2 regions of the Faecalibacterium taiwanense genome follow, and region 1 is predicted to be linked to the other one. Evidence: riboswitches for the same ligand, from Rfam matches in the RefSeq annotation. Region 1 holds a riboswitch; the other holds the start of a gene.
What was found. A riboswitch is a leader RNA that binds a small molecule or an ion and turns the genes downstream of it on or off. The one in region 1 is predicted to bind thiamine pyrophosphate.
Positions count from the first base shown of each region.

Region 2: linked by a shared signal. The riboswitch ahead of thiD (bifunctional hydroxymethylpyrimidine kinase/phosphomethylpyrimidine kinase) and the one ahead of thiW (energy coupling factor transporter S component ThiW) in region 1 are both predicted to bind thiamine pyrophosphate.

Region 1 covers NZ_CP155552.1:2,358,029-2,365,608, reverse strand. The annotation lists gene PXT33_RS11665 (precorrin-8X methylmutase) at 1-126, shown strand, start outside; gene PXT33_RS11660 (hypothetical protein) at 289-525, opposite strand; TPP riboswitch at 711-818, shown strand; gene thiW (energy coupling factor transporter S component ThiW) at 1,110-1,625, shown strand; gene thiM (hydroxyethylthiazole kinase) at 1,641-2,462, shown strand; gene thiE (thiamine phosphate synthase) at 2,449-3,084, shown strand; gene thiC (phosphomethylpyrimidine synthase ThiC) at 3,287-4,597, shown strand; gene PXT33_RS11635 (hypothetical protein) at 4,784-5,002, shown strand; partial or broken gene PXT33_RS11630 (alanine/glycine:cation symporter family protein) at 5,286-6,670, shown strand; gene brnQ (branched-chain amino acid transport system II carrier protein) at 6,723-7,580, opposite strand, start outside.
Region 2 covers NZ_CP155552.1:1,578,329-1,585,908, reverse strand. The annotation lists gene PXT33_RS07925 (chromate transporter) at 1-360, opposite strand, end outside; gene PXT33_RS07920 (chromate transporter) at 357-929, opposite strand; gene PXT33_RS07915 (aspartate dehydrogenase domain-containing protein) at 1,038-1,838, shown strand; gene PXT33_RS07910 (D-isomer specific 2-hydroxyacid dehydrogenase family protein) at 1,854-2,750, shown strand; gene PXT33_RS07905 (TIGR00730 family Rossman fold protein) at 2,791-3,327, opposite strand; TPP riboswitch at 3,423-3,530, shown strand; gene thiD (bifunctional hydroxymethylpyrimidine kinase/phosphomethylpyrimidine kinase) at 3,587-4,387, shown strand; gene PXT33_RS07895 (TENA/THI-4 family protein) at 4,380-5,060, shown strand; gene PXT33_RS07890 (rhomboid family intramembrane serine protease) at 5,652-6,284, opposite strand; gene PXT33_RS07885 (CYTH domain-containing protein) at 6,281-6,769, opposite strand; gene PXT33_RS07880 (class I SAM-dependent rRNA methyltransferase) at 6,911-7,580, shown strand, end outside.

The DNA of each region.
Region 1 (7,580 bases):
GGCGTGCCTGCCATCGCCGCCATGGGCCGCAAGGGCGGCAGCAATGTGGCTGCAGCCATCTGCAACGCCCTCATTTACTCTGCCGCCGAAATGCTGGACCCCTCTGCCAGAGGGTGGAACGGATAAGGCGGAAACAGCATAACATCAAAAACCCGGAACCCTTTTTGAGCCGTTTTGGCCGAGAAAAGGTTCCGGGTTTTGTTCATGATTTTTTCAGAGAGCTATTTTGCAACAGCCCCATTTTCACGGAAAAGGTCCGAACCGAGCACGGCATCCACACTGCCGGCATCAGGCTGCGGGGAACGTCTTGTTCCACACTTCGATCACCTTGAACTTCGGGGTCCAGCCTTCGGGCTCAAAGCGGTCGCCCTTGGCACCCATGGTGCCCTGCTCGGTGCACCACTGTGCGGCCTTGGCCATATCAGGGTCGGTCACATCCGCAAAGGCGGGTGCGCACACGCTCAGCACCATGCACAGCGCCACGAGGGCCGAAAGCAGCCTTTGGGTCAGGGTCGTCTGCTTCATATGGAATTCCTCCTTTTTGCTTACAAGGGGGGATGCGTCCGCCTTAAAAAGGCCATATTTCACCTTCTTTTTCAATAAAACCTGCGTGAAACGCCCCAAAAACTGCGTGAAAAACGTTTTGAACCGCTGTGCGCGCCTTTGCCCCCTCTTGCAATTTGTGCGCAAAGGGTGTAGAATACAGTCACAATCAAATACAGGGGAGCTTGTGAAGCAGGCTGAGAGGAAGTATCCAAACTTCGACCCTTTTACCTGATGCGGATAATGCCGCCGTAGGAAGTCAGAATGGATGATTTTTTGCAGGAGGCACCGCGGAAGGTGTCTCCTGTTTTTTTGTTGTGTACCGATTACCATTAAGGAGGATGCCTTGTACTTTTCTGCGGAAGTGCCGCAGCGGGCTGAGGGGGAGCGCCCTGAGCTTTGTGACCGTCAGCGATGGGAAGCCGTGTTCCGGCGTGAGAGGAGACCAGAAAGTCTCGACCGCTTCTTATAGTTCCTGCGCCGGGTCTGGCACCGGGTGCGGGCTGTTTGCGGAGGCGCTGTATGGTTTTTGCTGCTTCCGCAGGTTTGGAAAGGAGCCTTGCCTTATGAAAAAACTCTCTGTGAAAAAGCTGGCGTTGGCCGGTATGCTGTGCGCTCTGTGCGTGGTGGGCAGCGTATTCAGCTTCCCCATGTTCGGCAGCAAATGTGCACCCATCCAGCACATGGTCAATGTGACCTGCGCGGTGCTGCTTGGCCCGTGGTGGGGCGTGGGCGTGGCCTTTGTGGCCTCGCTGCTGCGCAATCTGCTGGGTCTGGGCAGCCTGATGGCCTTCCCCGGCAGCATGTTCGGCGCACTGCTGTGCGGCCTTGTGTACCATAAGACCAAAAACATCCTTGCCACCATGGTGGGCGAGGTGTTCGGCACCAGCATTCTGGGCGGCCTGTGCGCTTACCCGGTGGCCATTTTCCTCATGGGCAAGAGCGCCGGCGACATCGCGTTCTATGCCTACATCGTGCCGTTCCTCATCTCCACTGCAGTGGGTTCCATCATTGCGGGCGTGCTGGTGTACAGCCTGCAGCGCTCCGGCGCACTGCGCTCCATGCAGAACAGTCTTTCCTGACGGAGGGGCACCCGAATGTTCAAAACAGAATTCGAGAACCTGCGCCGCACCTGCCCGCTCATCCATAACATTACCAACTACGTCACCGTGAACGACTGCGCCAACATGGTGCTGGCCTGCGGTGCTTCGCCCATCATGGCCGACGATGCCGCCGAGGTGGAGGACATCACCACCATCTGCGGCGGTCTGAACATCAACATCGGCACCCTGAACAGCCGCACCATCACCAGCATGCTGCTGGCGGGCAAAAAGGCAAACCAGCTGGGCCATCCTGTGGTGCTGGACCCGGTGGGTGCGGGTGCATCCCGCCTGCGCACCGACACGGCTTTCCGCCTGCTCAGGGACGTAAAGTTCACCGTGATCCGCGGCAATATCTCGGAGATCAAAACGCTGGCCTCCGGCGCGGGAACCACCAAGGGCGTGGATGCCGATGTGGCCGATAAAGTTACTGAGGAAAATCTGGATTCTGCCGTGGCCTTTGCCAAGGCCTTTGCAGCCCAGACGGGTGCCGTTATTGCCATTACCGGTGCCATCGACATTGTGGCCGATGCCGAAAAAGCCTACTGCATCCGCAACGGCAATGCCATGATGAGCAGCATCACCGGTACGGGCTGCCAGCTTTCGGCCCTGACGGCGGCGTTCGTCACCGCCAACCCCGGACATCCGCTGGAAGCCGCTGCAGCCGCAGTGTGCGCCATGGGCCTTGCGGGCGAGACCGCCCACAAGCGCCTGACCCCGCTGGACGGCAACTCCACCTACCGTAATTATATCATCGATGCCATTTACAATATGACCCCGGATCAGCTGGAAGAAGGAGCAAACTATGAAGTGCGATAAGCAGAACATGCTTCTGTATGCCGTCACCGACCGCGCATGGGTGGGAAAGCAGACCCTCTATGAACAGGTGGAGAGCGCCTTGAAGGGCGGTGTCACCTGTGTGCAGCTGCGTGAAAAAGAGCTGGACGACGAAGCTTTTCTGAAAGAGGCTGTGGAGATCCATGCTCTGTGCCAGCGCTACGGCGTGCCGTTCTTTGTGAACGACAATGTGGACATTGCCATCCGCTGCCACGCCGAGGGTGTGCACGTGGGGCAGGAGGATATGGCCGCAGCGCAGGTGCGCGCCCGTGTGGGCGAGGGAATGATGATCGGCGTTTCCGTCCACAGTGTGGAGGAAGCACGGGAAGCCGTCAAGCACGGCGCAGACTGCCTTGGCGTGGGCGCGGCCTTTGCCACTCATACCAAGACCGATGTGGATGTTCTGCCCCACGAGACCCTGAAGGCCATCTGTGATGCCGTGGACATCCCGGTGGTGGCCATTGGCGGCATCCACAAGGAGAACATCCTGCAGCTCAAGGGCACCGGTGTGGATGGCGTGGCCCTTGTGAGCGCCATCTTTGCAGCAGACGACATCGAGACCGAGTGCAAAGAGTTGAAAGCCCTGTCGGAGCAGATCATCTGACCGATCCCGCGGCAAACCGGGGACACCACCTTGGGCCGCGTTATAAAATTCATGGAGAAAACCAACATGAAAAGCGTATTTTGCGCAGGTGCCGACATCCAGAACGTTCTGTTTTTTCTGAATGACGGCTGCCTTTCCCTACCCTTGTATGACCAGCACCCTGCTGTTCAGAGATAAACTGTCATTTGGAGGAACAGAGCGTATGCAGACTTATACTACCCAGATGGATGCTGCCCGCAAGGGCATCATCACGCCGCAGATGGAGATCGTGGCAAAGAAGGAATACCGCACCACCGAGGAGATCCGCCAGTGGGTGGCCGAGGGCAAGGTTGCCATCCCCGCCAACAAGCACCACGAGTGTTTGAACCCCGAGGGTGTCGGCTCCATGCTGCGCACCAAGATCAACGTGAACCTTGGTGTCTCCCGCGACTGCAAGGACTACAACGTGGAGATGCAGAAGGTGATGAGCGCCGTCAACATGGGTGCCGAAGCCATTATGGATCTTTCCAGCCACGGCAACACCCAGCCCTTCCGCCAGAAGCTGACCCACGAGTGCCCGGTGATGATCGGCACCGTGCCGGTGTACGATTCGGTCATCCACTACCAGCGCGATCTGGCTGAGCTGACCGCACAGGACTTCATCGATGTGGTGCGCCTGCATGCAGAGGACGGTGTGGACTTTGTCACCCTGCACTGCGGCATCACCCGCAAGACCATCGAGCAGATCCGCAAGCACAAGCGCAAGATGAACATTGTCAGCCGCGGTGGCTCTCTGGTGTTTGCATGGATGAGCATGACCGGCAACGAGAACCCCTTCTACGAGCACTTTGACGAGATCTGCGAGATCTGCGCCGAGCACGATGTGACCATCTCGCTGGGCGATGCCTGCCGTCCCGGCTGTCTGGCTGACGCCACCGATGTGTGCCAGATCGAGGAGCTGGTGCGTCTGGGCGAGTTGACCAAGCGCGCATGGGCACACAACGTGCAGGTGATGGTGGAAGGCCCCGGCCATGTGCCCCTGAATCAGGTGGCTGCCAACATGGAGGTGCAGAAGAGCATCTGCATGGGCGCACCCTTCTATGTGCTGGGACCCCTCGTCACCGATATCGCCCCCGGTTACGACCACATCACCGCTGCCATCGGCGGCGCTGTGGCTGCAGCCAGCGGTGCAGCTTTCCTGTGCTATGTGACCCCCGCCGAGCATCTGGCTCTGCCCAATGTGGACGATGTGAAGCAGGGCATCGTGGCCTCCAAGATCGCTGCCCACGCCGCCGATATCGCCAAGGGCATCCCCCACGCCCGGGACATCGACGATAAGATGGGCGATGCCCGCCGTGTGCTGGACTGGGATGCGCAGTTCGCCTGCGCACTGGACCCGGAGACCGCAAAGGCCATCCGCGATGCCCGCCTGCCGGAGGACGACCACAGCGACACCTGCAGCATGTGCGGCAAGTTCTGTGCTGTGCGCAGCATGAACAAGGCGCTGGCCGGTGAGTACATCGACATTCTGTAAAAATCTTCTGTTTTGCGCGCAGCAGCGTGCATCTTCCTCCGCCGCCCGGTATGACCGCCGGGCGGCTTTTGTTGTAATACGGCGAAAAATATGTTACAATAAATCAATACGGACGAGCGCATTGCACACATCAAAGAGCGCCATCCGGAGGATCTTCTTCTGTTTGAGCAATATGGACGGGAGGCTGTGCTTTCTCCTGATTTGATCATTCGGGACGGCAAGCATATTGGAACAGTTTTTGCCGTGAAAAAACTGCCGGATACGAACCTGAATGTTGTTGTAAGGCTTGTGCTGGAAACCGATGAAGCGGGATTTAAGAATTCTGTCATGACATTTTACAGGCTCCGCGAACGTAACTTGAAAAAACTTCTGGAGAAGAACCAGTTGCTTTACACGCGGGAATAAATTTGCTATAATATGGGTAGGATAAGGTAGCGTTTGAAGTAGAGAATGTGCTGCTACACGCCCCTTGGGCCAAAAGAAATGCGGGAAAGGGCACACCCGCCAAATGCTACTCGATGGGGAACGGTTCAAATGCCGTTCCCCGTTCCTGTTTTAAGAGGTCCCTTACGGATCTCTTTTTTACTATCGATTATTTCTATCGATTTTTTAGAATTTACAATTCTTCTGTACTGTACTATAATGAAGTTATCGTCTTCATTCCATTGATCTACAGGAGGAATCTGCCTTGCTGGTAAATCTTATCGAATCCGTCTATCGTCTGCTGTGGGGCGACCTGTTCACCATCCCGCTGGGCGGCGGCATCGGCATTTCCTTCATGGTGGTGCTGCTGTTCACGGCGGGCATCTGGTTCACCTGCCGCACCCGTCTTTTGCCGGTGCGGCTGTTCCGGGATATGATCGCCGCCGTGTGCGAGAAAAAGCAGGGCAGGGACGGCCTTTCCTCCTTCCAGACGCTGGTCATTTCCACCGCCACCCGCGTGGGCATGGGCAATCTGGTGGGCGTGGTGGCCGCTGTTTCTGCAGGCGGTGCCGGTGCGGTGTTCTGGATGTGGGTCACTGCCATTCTGGGTGCGTCCACCTCCTTTATCGAATCCACCCTTGCCCAGAAATACCGCCAGCCCGACCCGCTGTACGGCGGCTGGCGCGGCGGACCGGCTTACTATCTGCATGTGCTGGCGGAGCGCAGGCGCGGCAAAAAGCTCAAACGCTCTGTGGTAGCGGCACTGTTTGCGGTGTCTGGTCTCATCTGCTGGTGCGGCATCAGTCAGGTGATCTCCAACTCGGTCAGTTCTGCGTTTGAAAATGCGTTCCATATTCCGCCGCTTACTACCACACTGGTGCTCACGGCCATTGCGGCGGTGATCGTGTTGCGCAAGAATGCCACCGTGAAAAGTCTGGACGTGATGGTGCCCATCATGGCGGTGTGCTATTTTGTCATCACCGTGGGCATCGTGCTGTTCAACCTGCCCAAGCTCCCGGCGGTGTTCGGGCGCATCTTTGCGGAAGCGTTCGGTCTGCGGCAGGCCGTGGCTGGCGGCTTTGGTGCTGTGCTGATGAACGGAGTCAAGCGCGGCCTGTTCTCCAACGAAGCGGGCAGCGGTTCGGCACCCTGTGCAGCTGCCGCCGCAGAGTGCGACGACCCGGTCAAGATGGGCTTTGTGCAGGCACTGGGCGTGCTGATCGATACGGTGGTGATCTGCAGCTGCACGGCTTTTTGATGCTGCTGGTGCCGCAGGAGATCACGGAAGGACTTGCGGGCATGGACCTTTTGCAGACTGCCCTGCAGTACCATCTGGGCGGCTTTGGTGTCGTGTTCATTGCGGCCACGCTGGCGCTGTTCAGCTTTTCCACCTTTCTGGGCGTTTTGTACTATGCCCGCGGCAATGTGGCCTATCTGTGCGGCGACAACTGGTGGAGCCAGACCGTGTATAAGCTGATCGCGCTGGCCATGCTGGTGATCGGCGGTATGCAGGCCTACACGGTGGTGTGGGATCTGGGCGACGTGGGCATTGGCCTGATGACCATTTTCAACATGATAGCCTTGGTGCCCATGGCAAAGGAAGCACTTGCCGCCCTGAACGACTACGAAAAACGCAAAAAACTGCAGTAAATAGCAAAGGCCCGGCTCCCTGTAACATGGGAACCGGGCCTTTCAGGTTATTTTATTGCAGATCAGATTTGTTTAAAAGCAGCCCGCCTGCAAGCCCGGCCAGCGCAGGCAGCACCCAGCCAAAGCCCATGCTGCCCAGCGGCAGAGCGTTGGCGGCGGCAGATACTGCCCCCAGCGGCAGCGCAGCGGCGATGCTCTGCAGGGCGGTCAGGCCCATGCACAGCGGATACACCGCCCGGTGCTTTTCAAGGCCCGGCATAAAGGAAAGCAGGATCAGCACGATGGCTGCGGGATAAATGGCGTTCAGCACTGGAGTGGACAGCCGGATGATGGCAGCAAGGCCGAGGTTCGATACCAGCATACTGGCCACAGCAAAAAAAGCGGCAAGGGCAGGGTAGGGGATGCGGGGCAGAAGCTGATGAAAATACTGCCCCACGCAGGCGATCAGGCCCACGCAGGTGTTGAAGCATGCGATCACAAAAATGGCCGCAATGAGCACAAGGCCCGCCCGGCCGAACAGCTGCTGTGCCAGAGCGGTGAGCACCTCGGCACCGGTGGCAAGGCCCGGATACACCGTGCCGGTCTCGGCCCCGGCGTGGCCCAGCATGGCGTAGACCACCAGCATCAGCCCGCCTGCAATAAAACCGGCCCGGATGGTGCCGCCTTCCACGGCACGGCTTTCTGTGACACCCCGGGCGCGGATGTTCAGGGCGATGACCGCGCCAAAATTCAGCCCGGCCAGCGTGTCCATGGTCTGGTAGCCGTACAGGATGCCCTGCACAGCGGGCAGGGCTGCGTACTCTGCACTGGGTGTGCCGTAGTGTGCCGCCAGCGGATGGATGAGACACCCGGCAAACAGCACCACGATGAGCACGATCAGGCAGGGGCAGAGGATGCGGCCCAGCCAGTC
Region 2 (7,580 bases), 780 kb from region 1:
CATCGCCACCACACAGGGACGAACGCCGCCAAGAACTGCGTTGACTCCCGCATACTTCATCAGGTTCTGCAGCACCGATGCAACGAGCAGGATAATGACAAAAGACGGCAGCACCACACCCAGCGTGGCGCACAGCGCGCCCCAGAAGCCGCCCTGTGAAGAACCAATGAAGGTGGCCATATTGATGGCCAGCGGGCCGGGTGTGGACTCTGACACCGCAATAAAGCTGAGGAATTCGCCTTCCGTCAGCCAGCCGTGTCCTAAGACCGTTTCCCGCACCAGCGAGATCATCCCGTAGCCGCCGCCGAAGGACAACGCACCGATCATGAGGAAATTCCAGAAAAGTTCTGCATAGATCACGGCTTCTTCTCCCCCTTCCGCAGCTGCTGTACTGCATACACCAGCAGCCCGGCCGCACCGCTGAACAGGATGTAAAAAATGGAAGAGAAGGACACTGCTGCAATGGAACAGCCCACCATCGCTGCCGCAACCGTGGTCAGGATGACAATATTGAAGACGCTGTGTTCCAGCTGCTTCAGCATTTTCAGGCCCGCCGAGAGGATCAGATAGATCACACACACCTGAATGCCGTGGAACGCACTTGCCACCACCGACAGGCGGAGGAACTGGTCAAAGAACAGCGAGATCAGATAAATGACCGCGAAGGACGGGAGACACACCGCCACCGTGGACGCTGCCGCACCTGCCGTACCCTCGATCTTGTAGCCGATATAGGTGGCACTGTTCACCGCCACCGGGCCGGGCGTAGACTCCGCAATTGCCACCATGTCCAGAAATTCTTCTTTTGTTACCCACTTTTTCTCTTCTACAAACTCATTTTGCAGCAGGGCTACCATGGCGTAGCCGCCGCCAAACGTGAACGCTCCAATTTTGAAAAACGTCCAGAAAAGCTCCTTTGTTTTCGACATAGCCTTCTCCTTTCTTGCACCTTATTATATCATTTTTTGTTTTGATATGATATACTTTAATGGAATATGCTGCTTTCTTTGGAAAAAGCAGAAAAAGGAGTTTAGGATATGAAAACAAAATTTGGTATCGTAGGCTGCGGATTTCTGGGCAACATTGTGGCCGATGCATGGAAGAACGGTCTGCTGCCGGACTATGAGCTGGTGGGCGTGACCAGCCGCACCCGTGCTTCGGCGGAAAAGACCGCCGAAACGGTAGGCTGTCCCGTCTGCGATGATGTGGATGCTCTGCTGGCGCTGGAGCCGGAGTACATCGTGGAGACCGCTTCGGTGGAGGCTGTGCGCGCCATGGCTGTGCCTGTACTGAAAAAAGGCGTGAATCTGGTCATTATTTCCATTGGTGCCTTTGCGGACCTTGATTTTTACGAGCGGGTCAAGGCCGCTGCCGTGGAGGGCGGTGCCAAGGTGCATCTGGCAAGCGGTGCCATTGGCGGCTTTGATGTGCTGCAGACCGTCACCCTGATGGCCGAGGCGCAGAAGCTGGCCGAGACGGCAGGCATTGAGACCCACACCGGAGCCAAGGGCTTCCGCAACACGCCGGTATGGGCCGACCACCTGCTGACCGATACCGAAAAGACCACCGTGTTCACCGGCAATGCCAAGCAGGCCATTGCCACCTTCCCCCGCCGCGTGAATGTGGCTGTTGCCACCTCGCTGGCCACCACCGGCCCGGAGATCACCGGCGTGACCATGCACTCGGTACCCGGCTGGGTGGGCGACGACCACTGCATCACCGCCGAGATCGAGGGCGTGAAGGCCGTGGTGGATATCTGCTCTTCCACCAGCGCCATTGCCGGTTGGAGCGTAGTTGCCCTGCTGCGCAACCTCTCCTCCCCCGTATGCTTCTATTAAAGGAGGGCTTTGCAGATGTTCAACAAACTGGTGGCCATTGAGCCGGTAAGCCTGATTCCTTCCGCCGAGGAAGCGCTGCATCAGTACGCAAAAGAAGTGGTGCTGTACCGCGATATCCCGGCCAGCGATGACCAGATCGTGCAGCGCATCGGAGATGCCGATGCTGTGCTTCTGAGCTACACCTCCCGCATGGGCAAAAATGTGATCGAGCGCTGCCCGAATATCCGTTACATCGGCATGTGCTGCAGCCTGTATTCTGAGGAAAGCGCCAATGTGGATATCGCCTACGCCCGCACCCGCGGCATCAAAGTGCTGGGCATCCGGGACTACGGCGACCGCGGCGTTGTGGAGTACGTCCTGCATGAGCTCACCGGCATCCTGCACGGTTTTGGGATGCCCATGCTGCGGGACGAGCCGGTGGAGATCACCGGGCTGAAGGCAGGCATCATCGGGCTGGGTGTGTCCGGCAAAATGATCGCCGACGCGCTGCAGTTCATGGGTGCCGACATTGCCTATTACAGCCGCACCCGCAAGCCGGATGCCGAAGCTGTGGGCATGGCCTATAAGCCGCTGGCACAGCTGCTGACCGAGAGCGAGGTGGTGTTCACCTGCCTGAACAAAAATGTCCTGCTGCTGGGCAAGGACGAATTTGCACAGCTGGGCGCAGGCAAGGTACTGTTCAACACCTCCATCGGCCCGGGCTTTGACTCTGCTGCTCTGGAACAGTGGCTTGCTCTGCCGGGCACCCACTTCTTCTGTGACACCCGTGCCGCTGCCGGCCCGGTGGGTGAAGACTTCTTTGCCCGTGAGAATGTGCATTGCGCGAATGTTTCTGCCGGACGCACCAAGCAGGCTTTTGTGCTGCTGAGCCAGAAGGTGCTGGCAAATATCCGCACTGCACTGGGAGAATGATATAAAAAGGAAACGCTTCCCGGCCGGGGAAGCGTTTCCTTTAGGCTTTATTCAAAATTGTTGTGATCTCTTCCAGATTCGCCGCAAATCGGATGCCCTGCTGGCGCTGCGGCGTGGAAAGGCCTTTCTCGATCATTTTGGCAAGCAGTGCTTTCAGGCTGTCGTAGTAGCCGTTCAGATCATACAGAATGCAGGGCGCGTCCAACTGGCCCAGCGAGACCTTGGACATTACCTCTGCGATCTCTTCCAGCGTGCCGGTACCGCCGGGGAATGCGATGAAGGCATCGCCCAGCTCGATCATCTTCGTCTTGCGCTCGGTCATGTCCTTGGTGACGATCAGCTCGGTCAGGCCATCGTGCTGCAGCTCCTGCTGCACAAAGAACTGCGGTTCCACACCGGTCACCGTGCCGCCTGCGTCCAGTGTGCTCTGGGCAAGCTGGCCCATCAGGCCGCTGCGGGAGCCGCCGTACACAAGGCGGTGCCCGTTTGCACCGATCCAGCTGCCCAGTTCCCGGACAGCTGCCGCCAGCGCAGGATCATTGCCCGCATTTGCTCCAAGATAGACCGTGATGTTCATGGTATTTCCCCCTTTGTTTTTTCCATTTTACCACGCAGCGGGCCGATTGAAAAGGGCCATCCCCTTGCAAATGCAGCGGCACTGTGGTATTCTTGAACGCAGAAAAAGGGAGCCTGCAAAAGCAGGCTGAGAGTGGGCTGTTTGCCCAGACCTGTGACCTGATTTGGACAATGCCAACGTAGGGAGATACTGCTGCTTCAAAGTGCGGAGGTGCCTCCTTGCGGGCATTTCCGCATTTTTTGCAAAGGAAGTTGTAACCATGAAAACTGCATTGACGATTGCCGGCAGCGATTCCAGCGGCGGTGCTGGCATTCAGGCCGATATCAAAACCATGACTGCAAACGGCGTGTACGCCATGAGCGCTATTACCGCACTGACTGCCCAGAACACCACAGGTGTGACCGGCATTTTTGAAGCCACGCCCGAATTTCTGGCACAGGAGATCGATGCCATTTTTACCGACATCTACCCGGATGCCGTCAAGATCGGCATGGTATCCTCGGCAGAGCTGATCGGTGTGATCGCCGAAAAGCTGCACACCTACGGCGCAAAGCATATCGTGGTGGACCCGGTGATGGTTGCCACCTCCGGCTCCAAGCTGCTGCGGGACGATGCCGTGCAGGCACTGACCGAAAAGCTGCTGCCCATGGCAGAGGTGGTCACCCCCAACATTCCGGAGGCTGAGATCCTTTCCGGCATGAAGATCACCGATGCGGCCGGAATGGAGGCCGCTGCAAAGCTGATCAGCGAGAAATACCACTGTGCCGTGCTGTGCAAGGGCGGCCACCAGATCAACGATGCCGACGACCTTCTGTGGCGGGACGGCTGCGGCAAATGGTTCCGCGGCAAGCGCATTGCAAACCCCAATACCCACGGCACCGGCTGCACCCTATCCAGCGCCATTGCGTCCAATCTGGCAAAGGGCTATGATCTGGATGCATCTGTGGAGCGCGCAAAGGCCTACATTTCCGGCTGTCTTTCTGCCATGCTGGATCTGGGCCATGGCTCCGGCCCCATGAACCACATGTTTGCACTGAAGGGAGAGTTTGTGGGTGAGTGAGCAGACCTTTGTGCAGCAGCTGGTGCAGGAAAGCCTGCCCGTGTGGGAGAAATGCCTGCACTCAGAATTTCTGGAAAGACCCCTTGCGGATGGCACACTGGATGAAGCCTGCTTCAAGGGCTACATCGTGGAGGACAGTCTTTACCTGCGGGAATATGCCAAGGTGTTTGCCTGGGGCATGACCAAGGCAAAGGATATGCAGACCATCCGCACCTACTATTCCCTGCTTTCCTTCGTGAATGAGAGCGAGGATGCAGCCCGCCTGCACTATCTCAAGCACTTTGGACTGACCGATGAAGGCATCCAGAGCCTGCCGCTGCGGCCGGAGAACCGTGCCTATGTGGACGCTATGATCGAAGCCGCCAAAAACGGCGAGGGCGCAGCCGAGTGCATGATGGCCTGCCTGCCCTGTATGCTGAGCTATGGCTGGATCTTCCAGAAACTGCTGGAAGAAAAGCCTTCCGTGCAGGATACCCTTTATGGTGCACTGGTGGTGGACTATGCTGACAAGGGCTATGAGGCGGCCTGCCGCGACTGGGCCGCGTTTGCAGAAAAAGTCTGCGAAGGCCTGAGCGACGAGCGCCTTGCCCGCTGCCGCGAGATCTTCCATGCCTGCTCGGAGCACGAGCTGAACTTCTGGGCCATGGCAGCTTCCCCGCGCAGTGACCTGTAATTTTTCCTAAAATATAAAATGCACCCGGCCTGTGGGCAGAACCGCAGCAACCGGGTGCATTTGTTTTGTTCAGGTTTTCGTGGCCGCAACCACAGGCATGAGCCTTAGTGCCGGAAACAAGGGAGCCCTAAAACAAAAACTCCCCCGGCTCTTCTGCCGAGGGAGTGGAAAAGAAAAACGCCCCTAACAGAAGAACTCTCTTCTGTCAAGGACGAATAAAATATGGCCTTTTATCCGCGGTGCCACCCTGACTTCATGGGCATGACCCCATGCACTTGGCGGGATGCCAACACATCCCCGGCAACTGACGTATGCCCTACGTTGCAGAATACTGTGCGGCGAAAGTTCTCCGCAGTTCCCTGCACCCTCAGCGGTCCATTTCGGGAAAATATAACGCAAAGTCACACTTTCCTTGACGAACTGTTTCCGGTCTGCTTCTCAGCTGCGCAGGCTCTCTGTACAGGCATGGTTCGCCGTTATCTCCGCTTCAACGGTTTAGTGTATTGAATTTGGCTATATTAAACCACGGATTTTTCGTTTGTCAATACCTGTTTGCAAATTTTTCAAAATCAGCCTATGTCCACAGTGGGTTCAGCGCTTCCGGCGGCTGTTCGTGCTGGAAAACTTCACCGCTTTTGCCGGCCTGCGGCGGCTGTGCAACGCACTGTAGTAGCCAAAGGCAGTGCCGCATAAGCCGCCCACAATGTGCATGAAGTTTGCTACATTGTCGTGCACAAAAATGATATCGTACACCTGCTGACCAAAGTACAGCGCTGCAACCAGCAGCATGGTGACCGGGATGCCGCCGGAGAAGCCCGCCAGCGACGAAAGCATGATAAGCATGAACACGATGCCGGACGCGCCCAGCAGCCCTGAACGTGGGAACAGCACGCATTGCAGCACGCCGGTGACCAGAGCGGTGAACACCATGCCGCACAAAAGCGGCTTGCTGCCGTACTTTTCTTCCATTGGCGGGCCAACAACGAGCAGCAGCAGCATGTTGTTCAGAAAGTGGTCCCAGCTGGCATGGCCCAGCACATGGCCGAACAGCCGGATGTAGAACAGCGGGTCCTTCAGCGAGGAGCGGTAGACACAGAACAGATGCATCGTCGTCCACCCATCCGTCCACTGGTCGAGGAACAGCACCAGAAGTGACAGCAGGAAAAATGTGAGGATCACCGGGGAGTTGTACTGCAGTTCCAGTTTGAGTTTTACTTTTTTCATCCTCTTGTCTCCACCCAGTATTCGCCCATGCTCTGGCCGGGCTGGTTCGTCACTTCATCCTTAAGGTAATCGCCAAGGCCGCAGCTTTCCGGCTGCCATGCAAGGGCTGCTTCCACCGTGGGGTACTCCACCTCGGCATACCAGAACTCGGTGGGCTGGCCTTCGTCCACATGGTTCACTTCCAGCACAGAACCGTCCGGCAGGGTGTAGCTGCGGCGCAGCTTCGGGATGAGAGGTTTGCCGATGATCTTGTGTTCCAAATCCTCAAACAGCGCTTTGTCGATGCTGCGCTCGATCTCCTCGCGGGCAAGGCCGCCCCCGGATTTGAAGCAGAGGATGTAGTCCGTTCTGCCGCCGGTGAGGGCTTCTTCCCGGATGCGCACAGTGGGCCGCACGCTGATATAGCCCTGCCGCATGGCAAATTCCTCCCTGAGGGGCAGCCCCTCCGGCCAGCCCTTCACCATCCATTTGCGTTCAATTTCCATAATGCATCCCTCTTTCATGCGGTTTTTTGGCATTTCTTATTTATAATAACATGATTTTGTGCTATTATAAAGAGTAGATTTTTACTCCTTCTGTCTGCGAACGCGGGACGAAGGGAGTTCGTCCATGATAAGGAGAACCATATGAAAGAACGCGCTTACCCTGTGTATACCGTCAACAAACACGCCGAAGGCCTGCTGGTGGGCGGGCACCCCTGGGTGTATGAGAACGACATCCTCCATTCCCCGGAAAATGAGCCGGAAAACGGCACGCTGGCCGATGTGGTCAGCACCAAGGGTTCCTACCTTGGCACCGGCTTCGTTTCGCTCAAGAGCAAGATCCGCGTGCGGCTGATCTCCCGCAATGCCAACGACACCTTTGATGCTGCGTTCTGGCGCCGCCGGGTGGAATATGCATGGAACTACCGCAAGACCGTGCTGGAACCTGCAGACCTTTCCGCCTGCCGCGTCATTTTTGGCGAAGCCGACCAGTTCCCCGGGCTGACTGTGGACCGGTTCAGCAACATCCTCGTCACGCAGACCCTGAGCGTGGGCATGGAAAAGCTCAAGCCCATCCTCTTCCCCATTCTGGCAGAAGTCCTGCGCGCCGACGGCCAGACCATCGACGGCATCTACGAGCGCAACGATGAGGCTCTGCGCGCAAAGGAAGGTCTTGAGCAGAACAAAGGCTGGTTTGAGCTGCCAGGTGAGACTCACCCGGCAAGCACCCAGACCGAGATCTGCGAGAACGGAGTTTACTATCATGTGGATTTCGAGAACGGCCAGAAGACCGGCTTCTTCCTTGATCAGAAGT